One region of the Centipeda sp. (in: firmicutes) genome, then DNA from elsewhere that is predicted to be linked to it. Evidence: riboswitches for the same ligand, from Rfam matches in the RefSeq annotation. Region 1 holds a riboswitch; the other holds the start of a gene.
The links. Region 1 has a riboswitch for molybdenum cofactor ahead of ACO6BQ_RS09595 (TonB-dependent receptor). Riboswitches for the same ligand answer to the same signal wherever they lie in the genome.

Region 1 (8,625 bases):
TCTCGCGTGAGAACCGCCGTGTGAGCGCAATCTTATGATATGAAATCTGCCCATCTGCCCCGCAAAGCTCCTTGAGAAAGGCATATACGGCTTTGAGCAGGTCGCGCTCCGGAAAAATGCGCTCGTGCGCGGCGGGCATGACGGAGTCCACCATACACTGCACGGAGCGCGCCCCCTGCCACTCGTTGATGCTCGGCGTATAGGCGAGATCCCCCGCCTCCTCCGTCACAATCTCCGCAAGCTCGCCCGCGTTCCAGTAGAGTGCCGCGACGTGCTTCTGACGTGTACCGACCTCCATGCGCAGATGTTTCCCGTCCGCGCCAATGGCAGATGCCGTGCGCGGGCGCAGATCGCGCACGCCGAAGACGGGGCGCGGATTCCCCATGCCGTACGGCTCAAGCAGGGCAAGCTGCTCGACCGCTGAGAGCGTCCAGTCCGCAGGTGCGACGAGCCCCTCAATGGAGATTTTCGGTGTGAAATCATCTGTTGTCAAATGCGTATTTACATAGTTCGCGAACGCCGTGCGAAAATCCTCCACACAATCACAGGCAAGTGTCAAACCCGCCGCCATCTCATGCCCGCCGAACTGAATGAGCGTCCCCCTGCACGCAGCCAGAGCCTCGTACATATGCAGCCCCGCAATGCTGCGGCAGGAGCCCTTGTAGACATCGCCCTGCCGTGTGAGCACGATACTCGGGCGATAGTATTTATCGACGAGACGGGAAGCGACAATGCCGATCACGCCGGAATTCCATTTCTCCCCTGCGACGACAATCGCAGGTACATCGGGCGTAAAATCCGCGAGCATTTCCTCGGCCTCCGCGAGAATCCCCTGCTCCAAATCACGCCGCTCCGTGTTGAGCTCATTCAATTCGCCCGCAATGCGATCCGCCTCCCGCACTTCCTCGGCGGTCAGCAGCTCCACACCGCTGCGCGCCGTTTCAATGCGTCCCGCCGCATTCAGGCGCGGTGCGAGCTGGAAGCCGACCATCCCCGTATTGATCGCCTTGCCCTCAATGCCAGCAACGCGAATCAAGGCAGCGATTCCCTCACAGGGATGCGTGGACATAGCCGCAAGCCCCATCTGGACGATCTTGCGGTTCTCACCGATGAGCGGCACGAGATCGGCGACCGTACCGAGCGCGACGATGTCCATATCCTCCGCATAGCTCCGCTCCTCCTCCGCCTGCCAAAGAGCCTGCACGAGCTTGAACGCGACGCCGACACCCGCGAGTTCTTTGAACGGGTAGGAGCAATCGGCTCGATGGGGATTGAGGACAGCATAGGCAGAAGGAAGTTCCGCCCCCGGCAGATGATGATCGGTGATGATGATATCCATCGCCCCGTCCATCTCCGCTACTACGTCCACGGATGAGATGCCGCAGTCGACGGTGACAAGCAAATCACAGCCCTCCGCTGCAAGCTGTGCGAGTGCTGCGCCGTTGATCCCATAGCCCTCGGTAAAGCGGTTCGGAATATAGTAGGAGACCGTACCGCCGAGTGCGCGGATATTCTTCATGAGGAGTGTAGTCGAGGTCATGCCGTCCACATCGTAGTCGCCGTAGACAACGATCCGCTCGCCCTCATGAATCGCCTTCCGTATACGCAGGACGGCTTTTTCCATATCCCTCATGAGAAAGGGATCGTGGAACGGCTCGTCCTCCGGATGAAGGAAGGCCTGCGCATCTTCTGCAGAGCGTATCCCCCTATGCCAGAGAATCTGACCGATGATTGGTGGAGCTCCGATGTCGCGTGCAAGCGCAGCCCCTTCGTCGGTTTGTGCGCGTATGACCCATTCTTTCAGCATCGTCTCCCCCCCTTCCTTTCAATAGCAAAAGAGCCTGTCCCGTGACAGGCTCTTTTCGTTATCCCTCCACGGCCGCAGGTTTCGCGGCAGGACGCCGCTCCGTGCGATTCCGCAGCTCGATCCAGAGCTGACTTGCAATGAAGATGGAGGAGTAGCAGCCGCTGGCAAAGCCGACAAGAAGCGCAAACGCGAAGTCCTTCGTTGTCTCTCCGCCGAACCAGTACAGCGCGAAGGTCGTGAACAGAACCGTGAACACCGTATAGAGCGAGCGCGTCAGCGTCTGATAGATGGATGTGTTGACAAGCTCGTTCACATCGCCGCCGCGACGGAAATGCAGTTTCAGATTCTCGCGGATGCGGTCAAAGATAACGATCGTATCATTGATCGAGTAACCGACGATGGTAAGCAGTGCCGCGATAAACGACGAATCAATCTGCCGCTGCGTAAGCGAAAATACCGCGAGCACGATGATAATATCGTGGATGAGCGCGAGCACCGCCGACACGCCAAATCGCCACTCAAAGCGATAGGCAACGTAGAGAATGATGAGTGCCCACGAGATGACAAGCGCGAGTACCGCATTCGTAATCAGCTCGCCGCCAATCGTCGCGCCGACCTTCTCCTCGCGCAGCACGGTGTAGGGCCCGACATCCTGCGTGAGCGAAGCCATAACTTCCTTGCGCTGGCTCTCCTCAAGATCAATCGTGCGGATCATGACGTTCTCGGAGGACTCGATGCCCGACTCCGCGCCCGCAAGCTGAATTGTACTGCCATCGAGATTGTATTTCGCAAGACTCGAACGCACATCGGAGAGCGTCACAGGCTGCTCAAAGCGCAGGTCGATGATCGTCCCGCCCGTGAAGTCGATGCCGAAGTTGAAGCCGCGTACCCCCATGCAGATCAACCCGGGGATGATGAGCACGAGGGAGATGAGAAACCAGATTTTCCGATGTCCTGCAATATCGAACTTAGGCACTCTTCTCATCTCCCTTCTTCTTCACACCGAGCATAAAGCCGTTCGCACCATAGAGTGCGGAGCTCTCGGACAGCTTCGAGTTAATCATGAGCTTCAGCAGGTACTGCGTCAGTGTAATCGCCGTAAACATCGAGAGCATCGTTCCAACCCCGAGCGTGATCGCAAAGCCGCGAATTGTCCCCGTCCCGAGGAAGAAGAGCACGCCTGCAGCAATCAGCGTCGTGACGTTCGAGTCAAAGATCGTCGTAAACGCACGCTTGAAGCCCGCATCCATCGCATGCCGCAGGGTCTTTTGGTTGACCTGGTACTCCTCCTTGAAATGCTCAAAGATGAGGACGTTCGCATCGACCGCCATGCCGATCGAGAGAATAATACCCGCCACGCCCGGCAGCGTCAGCGTCGCATCCATCAGATAGAGGATGCCGAGCAGCATGACCGTATATGCCATGAGTGCCACGTCCGCGATAAAGCCCGAGAGATGGTAGAAGAAAATCATGAAGAGCACGACCGCACCGAGCCCGACCACAAACGCGAACTGGGACTTATCCTTCGAGTCCTGTCCGAGCGTCGGGCCGACCGTACGCGTCTCGATGATCTCAACCTTCACGGGAAGTGCACCGCTGCGCAGGACGACCGCGAGGTTCTGCGCCTCCTCAAGCGTCTTCTGCCCCGTGATCTCCGCACGCCCGCCGAGAATCGGCTCACGCACGTTCGGCGCAGTCAGCACCTCGCCGTCGAGCAGGATCGCAATCGTACGCCCGACGTTCTTCATCGTGAGATCGGCAAATTTCTGTGCGCCCTCATCCGAGAACTCTAGGTTGACGACGTTCTGTCCCGACTGCGGATTCGTCGATGCCTGTGCATCCTTCAGATCCGTCCCCGTGAGCACCGTATGCCCCTCTTCGTCGCGGAACTCGAGCATCGCCGTCTTGCCGATCGTTCGGATCGCAGCATCGGGATCCTTGATGCCCGGCAGTTCGATGATGACACGACGCTCCCCCTCACGCTGGATGATTGGCTCGGTCAGTCCAAGCGAGTTGACGCGCTTCTCCATGATCGCAATGACGCGGTTCATCGCATCGTCGTTGACCTGCGCCTGCTCCGTATCGACCGCCTCCAAAACAACGTGCGTTCCGCCCTGCAGGTCAAGGCCCTGCCGAATCGAGCTCGCGAGTGGCTGAACTAGGAAAAAAAACGCGCCGATGATGACCACAATCGAAATCACCAGCTTTAACAGACTATGTTGTCTCAACAGTCCTCACACCTCTTCCTCAAGGTAGTATCCATTGCAGGAAATCATGCGCCGCTCGGTCAAAATGACATCGACGCGGGCGTCCTGCACACCCATCGGTACAGCAGGAACAATCTGAAAATCAAAGGCGAGCACAACCCGCACTGCATTTCCCGCACGCGGCAGGAAACGGTCATAGTAACCACCGCCTAGCCCCAAACGTCCGCCATCCGAAGAAAATGCCGCTCCCGGGACAATGATAACATCAATCTCCTCGGGGGGGACAATGCTGCCGCGCGTGGGATCCGGTGTTGCTATACCGAAAACACCGTCCGTCAGCGCATCCATCGAGGGCAGCTCCCGCGCCTCCATCGTCCCCCTGCCCGTGATCTCAGGCAGGACGATACGCCGCCCGTCCGCGAGCAGGATCTCCATAAACGGAACTAGGTCAATCTCCTCTTCCATGGAGGCATAGAGCATAATGGTTTGCGCTGCCTTCAACACGGACAGCTGTGCCACGCGCGCACATATGCTGCGGCTCGCCTCTTTGCGCTCCTCAGCCGAAAATACACGGCGACGGGCAAGCATTTCCCGCCGCAGTATGCTCTTTTGTTCCGCTAAAATCTCATCTGCCACGCACCGCATCACTCGGGCGTATTCACAGCACTGATTGCCGAGCGTTCAAAGACGATGTTCACGCCGTCTGCCACACGCAGCGTCACGCTTTTATCATCAAGTGCCGTGATCTTGCCATGCATCCCGCCGAGCGTGATAATCTCATCGCCAACTTTCAGCGCGGCAAGCATCGCATCACGTTTCTTCTGCGCCTGCTTTTGCGGACGATAGAGAAGAAAATAAAAGAAGAGCACCAATATGATAATGGGTCCCCACGAGCTCAGCTGTGCCATCATTTCTGCATCCATAAATACAACTCCTTCAAATATTATCTTTTATGATAGTGATTCATAAAATCCTGATAAAATGCGGGGAACGTCCCCGCGATAATCGCCGCACGCATACGCCGCATGAACTCCTGCAAGAAGTAAAGATTGTGCAGCGTCAGGAGGCGCAGACCAAAGATCTCCTCGGCACGCACAAGATGACGGATGTATGCCCGTGTATAGCCGTTGCGGCAGGTGTAGCAGCCACAGCCCTCCTCGAGCACCGTATGGTCGTGCGTATGCACTGCGTTCTTCATCACGAGCCGCCCCGTCCACGTCATCGCCATACCGTTGCGCGCCACACGCGTCGGGAAAACGCAATCGAACATATCGATTCCATGCCGTACACCCGTGAGAAGGTAGTCCGGCGTGCCGACCCCCATGAGATAGCGTGGCTTGCTTGCGGGAAGCAAGTCCACCGTGTAGGAGAGGATCTCCTCCATCAGCTCGTGCGGCTCGCCGACACTCAGGCCTCCGATGGCATAACCGGGCAGATCAAGTGCCGTTACCTCGGCGGCGTGCCACGCACGCAGATCGCGGTACATACCGCCCTGCACAATGCCGAAAAGTCCCTGCCCCTCTGCATCCGCCATTGCGTCACGGCAGCGCACGAGCCACCGCTGCGTGCGCTCCGTCGATGCCTTGGCATAGGTGTGGTCGGCAGGATACGGGATACACTCGTCGAACGCCATGACAATATCCGAGCCGAGTGCTTTCTGCACCGCCATCGATACCTCGGGCGAGAGAAACTGCTTCGAACCGTCGATGTGCGAGCGGAATGTCGCGCCCTCCTCCGTGATCTTGCGGAGATCGCCAAGGCTGAACACCTGAAAGCCGCCGCTGTCCGTGAGGATTGCACCGTCCCAGTGCATGAACCGATGCAGACCCCCCGCCTCGCGCACGAGATCCATGCCAGGGCGGAGAAAGAGATGATAGGTATTGCTGAGGATAATGCCCGCGCCAAGTTCACGCAATTCGTCAGGCGATACGCCCTTGACCGTCGCCTGCGTGCCCACGGGCATGAAGATGGGCGTCGGAAAGCTGCCGTGCGGCGTGTGGATCACGCCCGCACGGGCGCCCGTCGTCTCGTCTTTGCGAATCAGCTCATATGTTATCGCTGCCACTCATGCCCTCCCATCTCAAAACACCCTGTATCATAACACAAAAGCGAGAGATTTTCAAAACACAAATCCATGGGAATCGTTGATAAAATGAAGTTCGTCAGATTGGCGTAGATTTTTTCGTCCGAACAAGGAGGCAAACCGGACGCATAGCCAAAGCTATGTGGAGGATCGAGGGCACAGTGCGGGCAAAAAAGATGCGTCAAGATGGCGCGGCTGAATTTATCAGTGCTTCCCTAAGGGCAGTGTGCCTATGATATTTCGCCTGAGCGTGCGTTCTTTTGAACACTTCTGCTCACAGGGCTCTCGCAGAAATGCGACAGCCTTCCCGTATTGAAAAGGAAAACGACAGGAACGGACTGCTTCTTTGTCATGCAGGGACTGTTTGTCGTGCGCTTCGTACGGGAAACAGTCTATTTTTGTGTGATGAAGAAAAGGAGAGGTATTCATGAAGCGAACACGGAAGTACCAAACCGCCCTCGTGGCAGCCGTCATGACAGGATTTGTATTCCTGCCGCAGGCATATGCCGCCGACACGGCATATGAGACCGATACGGTCAAAGTCGAGGCAGAGGGCGTTGACAAGTACCTTGTGACGACGAACACGATCACGGCAGAGGAGATTGCGGAGCGTGGTTATCATGACCTCGCCGACATCCTCTCACAGGTGCCAGGGCTTTATATGGCACCGGCGGATAAGAACAGCAAGATGGTGCGCATCCGTGGCGCGGAGGTCGGGCAGACGAAAGTCTATATTGACGGCATCCCTGCGTTTCCTCTCAACGGTATTGCTACGAATGCAGCGGCTGATCTTTCGACGATTCCGGCAGACAGCATTGCAAAGGTCGAGATCATCAAGGGACCGGGACCCGTACAGTATGGCACAGACTATAAGGGCGGCGTCATTCTCGTGACAACGAAGGACGGTGACGGTGCAGGGAAATTCCATCTGAGTATCGCCGGTGGCTCCCATCATACCTATGATACACGCATCGGATATAGTGGCAGCGATAAGAATATCAGCTATGCACTGAATGCATCAAAGCGTCATACGGGCGGCTATCTGCCGAATGCGGAAAACGACAAGCTATACTTTGACGGTAAGATCAAGTTCAAAACGAGTGACAAGTCCTCTCTCATATTGAGCGGATATTACTCCGATATGGACAGCGAGATCTCCAACAGTATCGATCCACAAACGGGAAAAACCCTGACTGCAGATATCAACTGGTCAATCAATGTCGATGATCTTTCAGATGCTATGCAGAAGTCATATAGAAAGAAGAACAAAACGAACAACTGGCATTACAAGGGGTTCGAACAGAGCAACATTGCACTCCAGTACGAAAGCGTCCAAATGATCGGTGGCAGTATGATGTGAAATACTATCATCTGATTGATGAGAATAATCTGTGGGTGCACAATCTATTGAGAAGCGACGGCGGAACTCTTCTAAACTATAACAATCCTCGCAGACCGGAATGGTACCGCAGTGGCTGGTTCTCCACAGGAAACGGCATTGAGGCGAACGCTTCCACCGCACTTGGCGACAAGCACCAACTGAGTTTTGGGGCAAAGTACGTCAAGATTGACTGGCATACGGATTCCAACAACCTCTCCAAAGGTGATGAGGGAACGGATAATCGTACAAGTTTCTACATTGAGGACGCATGGAGCTTTGACACAAAGACGCGCATGACACTCGGCGTGCGCCATGAGTCCCTGTCACAGGATGCAAATAATGTAAAGAGTTCGGATCGTGCAACGGATCCCGTCCTCAATATCACACATGATCTGACGAAAGCGGATACCCTGCGATTCTCGGCAGGACGCACGCATTTCTTTGTGCAAGCAAAGTCGGCAGCTACCAATATTCGTGCCAATGTGGCTGTACCGAAGCCGGAACGCGACCGCAATTTTGAGCTGGGCTGGAAGCATCGTTTCAGTCCCAAGGCAGAACTCGATCTTGCCGTATTCTATACGGATGTAACGGATCGCATTGTTCGCCTTGTCAAAGGAGGTCCGTTTTATAATATCGACCAGACCAAGATTCGCGGAGCAGAACTTGGCTATCAGCACAAATTCACACAGAAATTGTCCGCCTTTGCCAACTATACATGGATGAGCACGGAGGACAAGTCAAATGGGAAGACGACGAATGCTGCCGGTATCCCCCATCAGATGATGAATCTCGGGCTGACCTATCGCGAGGGCAAATGGCGCTCCACCCTGCTCGGACGTGCTGTGAGCGGATGGACGAATGGTGAAAAGAATCCGAACAGCTCCGGCTACTTTACGGCAGATCTCGATCTGTGCTATGAGCCGCAGACGGATCTCGGTGTCTTCCTGCGCATTAATAACATCTTCAACAAAGACTATCAGGACAAGCTCTATCATCCGGCAGAGGGGACAAATTTCCTCCTCGGCATGGATATGACGTTCTAATCGCTCAACATAAAACAGAGTTGCTGTACGCTTTGAAAACGTACGGCAACTCTGTTATGTTGTATTCAGACAAAATGTGGAAGAACGTCTGCCATCTTTCCACA
Region 2 (8,625 bases), on a different contig from region 1:
ATCATTGCGATTGCCAGCCAGAAGGGCGGCGTCGGCAAAACGACGACGGCGGTGAACCTCGCCGCTGCCGTTGCACGCGCCAAACGACGTGTCCTGCTTGTCGACATCGACCCGCAGGGGAATGCGACGAGCGGCTTTGGCATCGACAAGACGATGCTCATGTCGACCACCTATCGTGTCCTCATCGAGGGACGCAGTCTGCGGGAGTCGATTGTTCACTCGGACTACCGCGTGGATGTCCTGCCCGCGAATGTCGAGCTCGCGGGTGCGGAGGTTGAGCTGGCGGACATAGAGCGGCGCGAGACACGCCTCAGAGATGCGCTGACCGAGGTGGAGCACGACTACGACTACGTCTTCATCGACTGTCCGCCGTCCCTCGGCTTCCTCACACTGAACGCACTCACGGCAGCGCACGCCGTCCTCATCCCCATCCAGTGCGAGTTCTACGCATTGGAAGGGGTCGCGCAGCTGATGAACACGATCGGTCTCGTGCAGGAGAGTGCAAACCCCGCGCTCGGCGTGCAGGGGGTCGTCATGACGATGTACGACGGACGGACGCGGATTGCAACGCAGGTCGTTGACGAGGTAAAGAACGTCTTCGGTGCAGCACTTTACGAGACGCTGATCCCGCGCAACGTACGCCTTTCGGAGGCGCCGTCCTTCGGGCAGCCCATCACATCCTATGACATCACGTCGCGCGGTGCGGAGAGCTACATCGGGCTCGCAAGGGAGGTCATGAAGCGTGAAGAAAGCTAAACAGGGCGGCCTCGGACGTGGGCTTGGCGCACTCGGGCTTGGGAAAAATGTCCTTGCGGGTGCTCCAAAGACGGACACACCTGTGCGAGCGGAGGAAACACCTGCCGCAGCATCTGCCGTGCCCGAGAACCCGACCGAAATCTCAGTCGAAGTGATTGCACCGAACCGCTTTCAGCCGCGCCGCGAGTTCGATGAGGCGGCATTGGAGGAGCTGCGCGAGTCCATCGCGCGTCACGGCATCCTCCAACCACTCTCCGTGCGTGCCGTCGGCGACGGGAAGTATGAGCTGATTGCGGGGGAGCGTCGCCTCCGTGCGGCGCGTCTCGCGGGGCGCGCGACCGTTCCCGTGGTCGTGCGTACGGCATCGGATGCAGAGATGGCGGAGATGGCTCTCATCGAGAACATCCAGCGCGAGGATCTGAATCCCATCGAGGAGGCGCGCGCCTACGAACAGCTGCTGACGAAGTTCCGCCTCTCGCAGGAGGAACTGGCACGCCGCGTGGCACGCAGCCGCTCGGCGATTGCGAACAGCGTCCGCCTCCTGCGGCTCGCCGAGGAAGTACAGGCATTTATCGCGAACGGCGTCCTCTCCATGGGACAGACGCGTCCGCTCCTCGCACTTGAGAGCAAAACCCTCCAACGCGAAGCGGCGGAGTACATCCAGGAGCACGAACTCTCCGCGCGCGGCGCAGAAGCTCTGGTGAAACGACTTCTCAAGGATCCGAATGTGCTCAAAAAGGCAGCGCAGCCCGCGAAGGTGCGCACGCCCGACATCTTTGTCCGTGAGGCAGAGGAGCGGCTCACACGCAGCCTCGGGACAAAGGTGCGCATACAGGAGAGCCGCGAGCAGGGCAAGGGACGCCTTGAGATCAGCTATTTCTCCGCAGACGATCTCGAGCGGCTGCTGGCTCTCCTCACGGGTTCGGACAGCGCGGCAAAGGAGGACAAGCGCGCGGCACTGCGTGCCATCTCCACGCAATCCTTTACGGTGTGAATACCCCAAGTAACGTAGGGAAGAAGGGAAAAAGCATTGTTTCTGAACAATCTTGTCAACTATATTGCGGCACATGAGGCATCCCTCCTGCTCGCCTCGATGCTGCTCATTCTGGTCTTATTGATTCTCGTCATTTATACGATGGTGCGCCTCTCGACGATGAGCAGCCGTTACCGCGAGATGATGCGCGGCTCGGAGACGGAGGACATTGAGGGGATGTTGCTCCAACACATCCACGAGGTCGAGCAGGTCGCCGCGACGAACACGCGCATCCTCGAGGAGAACGAACTCATCCGCCAGTTCATCCGCAAGTCTCTCGTACGCACCGCGATGGTGCGTTTTCGCGCATTCGAGGACATGGGCGGTGACCTCAGCTATGCGGTTGCGATGCTCGATGCAAACAACGACGGCGTGATCTTCTCAAGCATCTTCGCGCGGGCGGACTCGCGCAGCTACATCAAGCCGATCAAGGGCGGCTCCTCGGAGTACCCGCTGACCGATGAGGAAAAGGGCGTGCTGCGGGAGGCAATGGCACAGCCGCTGCCGATTCAGTATTGAAATAGCACAGGAAACCTGCTGGCACTCAGCAGGTTTTCATTTTGTTCGGCTAGGATAGGGCGAAGAAAACGGACCTGACACATCATAACATAGGAGAACGACTTGAACGAAGAAAAACGCTATAAAATTCAATTCATCGACAGCGAGGAGGATGTGACGCGCACTGTGCGCCTGTCACTGCGCTCTCTGCGCGTGCTCGCCGTCGGGGCGGGCGCGGCAGTTGCCCTCCTCACCGTCGGTGCAGTGCTCTCCGTCTACACGCTGATGAACGGAGAAATGCACGCGTCTGAGACGGCACAGCTGCGCGAGGCGAACCGCATCCAGCAGGAGCAGATCCTACAGGTGTCGAAAAAGGCATCCGCCCTCCAACAGGATCTTGACAGTCTCCGCCGCGCCGAGGACGGGCTGCGTGCTATTGTCGGTGCATCGCCCGCCGCAGCGGACGAGACTGTGCAGGAGGGGATGGTCTCGCCGACGGGCGGCGAGCAGCATACGCCGACCACGGCGGATCTCTCCGAGGCACTCGAGATGATCGAGGAACGTCTCAGTACGCGCCGCTCGTCCATTGACCTCCTCGCCGAGACCATGCGCAGGGAGTTCCCCGGTGCGGCCTCCTATGCCTCGGACAGTGCCCCCCACACGACGCCCTCCATCTGGCCGGCGGCGGGCTACGTCAGCTCGCCCTACGGGCTGCGCTTTAACGGCACGGAGTTCCATCAGGGGATCGACATTGCCGCCGATATGGGCACGCCCATCGTTGCAACCGCTGACGGTGTTGTTACGGCGGCAGGGTGGAACGGCGGCTATGGCAACATGGTCGATGTGGATCACGGCGGCGGCATCGTGACGCGCTACGGGCACGCCTCCGCCGTCGCTGTGACGGTCGGACAGCAGGTGCGGCGCGGTGAGGTCATCGCCTATGTCGGCTCGACGGGACGCTCCACGGGGCCCCATGTTCACTACGAGGTGCGCGTGAACGGTGCGCCCGTCAATCCCGCAGGATATCTATAAGAGAGGAACGCTATGAAAGCCAGTATCTGCCTGCTTGCCGCAGGTCTTCTCATCCTCCCCGCGGGGGGGGACGCCGCCGAGAAAGCGGACATCCACGAGGTCATGACGGCGCAGGAGCACCACGGGAGTACCGTTGCCACAGAAGCGCATGCACGCGCGAATACACGGGACGAGGAGAGCGTCTTGGACGAGGAGATGGACGAGCTGGGCGATGAGCCTGTCGGCTCGGGCTCTGCCACCACCGTCCATCCCGTCAATGAGGAGACAGTGAAAAAGGATGTTGCCGAGGATCCGTCCGCACCGCAGAGGGGCGGGCGCGGGAGCGGCACGGCTCTGAGTGCCCATGTGGACGGTGCGTCCGACGACGCTGCCTACGGGGTGGCGACGGCGATCGAGCCCGTGACCTTGAAGGAGGGCGACTGGCTCTTTATCGAGGGCGACGAGCGGCGCGGCTGGTTCTTTGACCGCTCGAAGATGCAGCGCAACAGCGATGGGAGCATCTCCTACTGGCAGCTCATCCTCTACAACGACCTCGGCAAGGCGCAGTTCGTGGATGCAATGCACGACGAAGCGTACCGCAATGTCGGCTACACACTCCAACGGCGCGTGCTCGACACGAAGAAAAACACGATCCGCACCTATGAGATCATCGCCTATGACGCTGAGAATACCGTCATTACGGACAGTGAGCGTGACGGGCACGCCGCCGAGATCCGTCCGAACACAATGGCGGCGAAGGAGCGCAATGCCGTGAAGAAGGCGGCGAAGAAAAAAAATAAATCGTACACATGATGAGAATAAATGTCGCATATTGACAGCACGGCGATTTCCTGTTAGAATTAATGCACAATTAAATCGCGGGAGAGAATGAGCTCTCTTCCACGTTTCCGAGCAAAAATATCTAAGGGCAGTGCGCCTATGATATTGCGCCAGTGCTGCGGGATTTTCCCAAGACGCGCACAGGGGTCGCGCAGAAATGCGCGCGCCTTCCCGCCGGGAGGAATCGCCTCCCCATTGAAAAGGAAGCGACAGAATTGCCGTCACAGGGCTTTTTCATGTATCTGTTTTCGTGTGTGCAGATGCAGTGTATATGGCTGTGTTAAGGGGCTGTTTGTCGTGCCTTTGGGTGCGGGAGACAGCCCTTTTTTGGATGCAAAAACGAACACAAAATTAGTTTTCGTATTGCCCAAAAGTGTATAGGAAGCACTGATAAATTCAGCACTGCCATCTTGACGCATCTTTTTTGCCCGCACTGTGTCGGCAAATCCTCCACATAGCCCTCGCTATGCGTCCGGTTTGCCTCCTTGTTCGGACGAAAAATCTACGCCAATCTGACAGACTTCATTTTATCAGCGATTCCTATATCTTTTTTGATGGGATGGGTGTATAATTATGAAAATTTTCTACAGCTAGGAGTAATAATTATCAATTATAAATGGTGTATTGGTTAGGAGGATTCATGTGAGTAAAAGGGAGAGCTTGTGGGAGACCTATCTCGCAAAGGGCATGAGTCGGCGCAGCTTTTTGAAGGGCTGTGTGACGCTCACGTCCCTGATGGGGCTGAGCACGGACATGATGACGAAGGTCGTCGAGGCGGCGGAGACGAAGCCGCTGCCGGTCGTGATCTGGCTGCATGGGCACGAGTGCACGGGCTGCGATGAGTCCTTCATCCGCTCGGGTGCACCGCTTGCATCCGATCTCGTGCTGAACAACATCGCGCTTGAGTACAGCCATGTCCTGAGTGCGGGCTGCGGCGAGCCGTTCGAGGAGCACCTCGAGACCACGATCAAAAAGTACCACGGAGAGTATATTCTCGCAGTCGAGGGTGCGGTCGCATCGGGGGCGCACGAGTATACCTGCATGTCGGGCGGACATCCCTTCTCGCATACGCTGAGGCGTGTCGCCGAGGGGGCAAAGGCGGTCATCGCCTACGGGACGTGTGCGACGGCGGGCGGCATCCAGGCAGCTGCGCCGAATCCGACGGAGTCCAAGGGCATCCGCTCGTTCATTGGCGCGAAACCCTACATCGCCGTGCCCGGCTGCCCGCCGATCCCTGAGGTTATGACGGGTGTCGTCATGCATGTCGCGCTCTTCGGCACACTGCCCCCGCTCGACGGGGAGGGACGGCCGCGCCAGTTCTACGGCAACCGTATTCACGACACCTGCTACCGCCGTCCGTTCTTCGATGCGGGCATGTTTGCCGATCGCTTCGACGATGCGGGCGCAAAGGCGGGGTGGTGTCTCTATCATCTCGGCTGCCGAGGGCCTGAGACGTACAACTCCTGCGGAAATCTGCGGTGGTATCAGGGGATGTCGTACCCCATCCAGTCGGGGGCACCCTGCATCGGGTGCAGCAATGCGAATTTCTGGGACGATGCACCCTTCTCGAAACGTCTGCCCGAGTATGACGGCATCGACGTGGATATGGTCGGTGCGGGGCTTGCCGTGGCGACGGCAGTTGGTGTCGCGGCACACGCGGGCGCGAGCCTCGTACAGAAGAAATGCCATGAGAAGCAGCTCGAAAAAGAGGGAAAGCAGGTGCATGAATGAAACACGTTGTTGTCGACCCGATTACGCGCATTGAGGGACATCTGCGCGTCGAGATCCAGGTGGATGAGGCGACGGGCAAGGTCACGGATGCCATCTCCTCCGGTACGGCATGGCGCGGTCTCGAGCTCGTCATGAACGACCGCGACCCGCGCGATGCGTGGGCATACATCCAGCGCATCTGCGGTGTGTGCACGTCGTCCCATGCGCTCGCGTCGCTGCGCGCCGTGGAGGACGCGTTTGGCATCACCATTCCGAAGAATGCACACTACATCCGCAACATCATTGCGGCATGCCTCGGACATCAGGACCACATCATCCATTTCTACCACCTCCACGCGCTCGACTGGGTCAGCCCGCTCGAGGCGCTGAAGGCGGATCCTGCGGCGACGGCGGCACTCCAGAACACGGTGCTCAGGACCTATCGTCTCCCCTTCCGCGGCCCTCAGGGACTCGATACGGAGGCATACCCGCACGACGTGCCCGTCTCGAATCCCGAGTACTATGCGGCGATCAAGGCGAAGGTGCAGAAGATCGTGGAGAGCGGTCAGCTCGGTATTTTCTCCGCGCAGTGGTGGGATCACCCCGACTATCAGATGCTGCCGCCCGAGGTGCACCTCATGGCGATCTCGCATTACCTCGAGATGCTGGACAAGCAGCGCGATCTCGTCGTGCCGCACGTTGTCTTCGGCGGCAAGAACCCGCATCCGCACTATGTGCTCGGCGGCATGCCCTGCTCCATCTCAATGGAGGACGGCAATGCGCCGATCAACACGGCACGCCTGGCGATTGTCGACCGCTCGATCCAGTCCGCGCGTCATATGATGAACGACTACTACCTGCCGGACGTGCTCGCCATCGGGCATCTGTATGTGCAGAAAGGCTATGTCTCGGGCGGCGGTCTCGCGAAGGAGCGCGTGCTCGGCTTCGGTATGTTCCCCGAGGAGTCGTTCAGCGGCGCGACGAACGGCGATTTCTTCAAGGATCTGCTCGTGCGCTGCAACGGCGTTGTCGAGAACTTTGCGGGTGGCGTGATGCAGGCAAAGGTCTATGATTTCAAGATGGAGGATGTCTCCGACCCCGAGGTCATCAGCGAGAGCGTCGAGCACGGCTGGTACGAGTACAGCGGCGGCGACAGCAAGGGGCTGCATCCGTGGGAGGGCGAGACGAAGCCGCACTACACGGAGCCGAAGGAAGGCACGAAGACGGAGTGGAAGGCGCTGAACGAGCAGGGCAAATACTCGTGGCTCAAGACGCCGAAATGGCGCGGCAAGCTCTGCGAGGTCGGTCCGCTCGCGCGCTATATCGTGCTCTACACGAAGGCAAAGCAGGGGCTGCTCGGCGAGCTGACGTGGGCGGAGCAGCTGATTGTCGACCAGATCGACGCAGTGACGAAGGTGCTCGGCGTTCCTGCCGAGGCGTGGCTGCCCTCGACGGTCGGCCGCACGGCGGCACGTGCGCTCGATGCGCAGCTGCAGGCGGAGATCAGCAAGTTCTTCTTTGACAAGCTCGTTGCGAACATCAAGAGCGGCGACACGCGCGTGGTGAACAACGACAAGTGGGATCCCTCGACCTGGCCGAAGGAGGCAAAGGGCGTCGGCTTCTACGAGGCACCGCGCGGTGCGCTCAGTCACTGGGTCGTCATCAAGGACGGCAAGGTGGCGAACTATCAGGCGGTTGTGCCGACGACGTGGAACGCCTGCCCGCGCGATGATGCGGCAGGACACGGCGCATACGAGATGTCGATGATGGATACGCCCGTGAAGATTGCGGACAAGCCGCTCGAGATCGTGAAGGCGGTGCGCTCGTTCGATCCGTGCATGGCGTGCTCGACCCACCTCTTTAACGCGAAGGGGGAGAAGATCCGCGTCGTCACGACCGACCCCTACGCCGGCGTGCGCGTGGACGAATAGGGGGCGATCCGCATGAAACAAGAAGTACGCAAGGAGTACTACCTCTTTAGCCCCTTTCTGCGCATCTTTCACTGGCTGATGGTCATTGCGATCATCGTGCTCTTTATCACGGGCTTTCTCATTACGAAGCCGCCCGTGATCCTTGCCTCCGAGCCGACGAATACGCCGCTCCTGATGAACCTCGTGCGCAACATCCACTTCATTGCGGCGTTTGCGTTCTGTGCGGGCTTCATCGGGCGCGTCTACGGCTTTATCATCAATCGCGGCGATCGCCTTTTCCCGCATTTCTGGAAAAAGCAGTACTATCTGGATGCGTGGGAAGTTGTGCAGCACTACATTTTCCTGCGCACGTCTCATCGCCCCTTCCTGCGCAACCCTCTGGCGCGCGCAGCATACGCGGGGCTGTATGTGATGGTGGCGGTCGAGGTGCTGACGGGCTTTGCTATGTACTACATGACGGAACCGTCGGCGATCGGCGGCATCCTGTTCGGTTGGGTGAACCATGTCCTCGGGAACGAGTTCATGTCGCATTTCGTGCATCACTATGCGGCATGGGCGATTATGCTGTTCGCGATTGGGCATTTCTACCTCGTCGTCCGTGCGGAGTTCATGGAGGGTGAGGCGGAGGTCTCAAGTATGTTCGCAGGGTCGAAGCTGCTGCGGCATACGGCGGCAGACGCACAGGATGTGGAGTGAGGTTTGCGTTGGGCAAACAGCGTAGGATGGGAACGAATCAAAGGAGATCTTTATGTGTAAGGAATGTGGCTGCGGCCTCGCGGAGAGTACGACGCATTTGCAGTTTTTTGTCAAGGGCTATACGACGGAGAATGCTGCCGCCGTGGAGAA

Region 2: linked by a shared signal. The riboswitch ahead of ACO6BQ_RS01810 (hydrogenase small subunit) and the one ahead of ACO6BQ_RS09595 (TonB-dependent receptor) in region 1 are both predicted to bind molybdenum cofactor.

What each region holds. Positions count from the first base shown of each region.
Region 1 covers NZ_DBHIVL010000063.1:1,095-9,719, reverse strand. Annotated here, with positions in the region: gene recJ (single-stranded-DNA-specific exonuclease RecJ) at 1-1,807, opposite strand, end outside; gene secF (protein translocase subunit SecF) at 1,866-2,783, opposite strand; gene secD (protein translocase subunit SecD) at 2,776-4,008, opposite strand; gene ACO6BQ_RS09610 (5-formyltetrahydrofolate cyclo-ligase) at 4,042-4,659, opposite strand; gene yajC (preprotein translocase subunit YajC) at 4,659-4,937, opposite strand; gene tgt (tRNA guanosine(34) transglycosylase Tgt) at 4,958-6,079, opposite strand; molybdenum cofactor riboswitch at 6,297-6,436, shown strand; gene ACO6BQ_RS09595 (TonB-dependent receptor) at 6,525-7,457, shown strand; gene ACO6BQ_RS09590 (TonB-dependent receptor domain-containing protein) at 7,454-8,521, shown strand; gene ACO6BQ_RS09585 (Rossmann-like domain-containing protein) at 8,587-8,625, opposite strand, start outside.
Region 2 covers NZ_DBHIVL010000005.1:8,608-17,232, forward strand. Annotated here, with positions in the region: gene ACO6BQ_RS01780 (ParA family protein) at 1-756, shown strand, start outside; gene ACO6BQ_RS01785 (ParB/RepB/Spo0J family partition protein) at 743-1,750, shown strand; gene ACO6BQ_RS01790 (DUF4446 family protein) at 1,787-2,308, shown strand; gene ACO6BQ_RS01795 (M23 family metallopeptidase) at 2,411-3,319, shown strand; gene ACO6BQ_RS01800 (hypothetical protein) at 3,332-4,111, shown strand; molybdenum cofactor riboswitch at 4,193-4,360, shown strand; partial or broken gene ACO6BQ_RS01805 (secretion protein HlyD) at 4,518-4,640, opposite strand; gene ACO6BQ_RS01810 (hydrogenase small subunit) at 4,781-5,869, shown strand; gene ACO6BQ_RS01815 (nickel-dependent hydrogenase large subunit) at 5,866-7,779, shown strand; gene cybH (Ni/Fe-hydrogenase, b-type cytochrome subunit) at 7,792-8,475, shown strand; gene ACO6BQ_RS01825 (hypothetical protein) at 8,528-8,625, shown strand, end outside.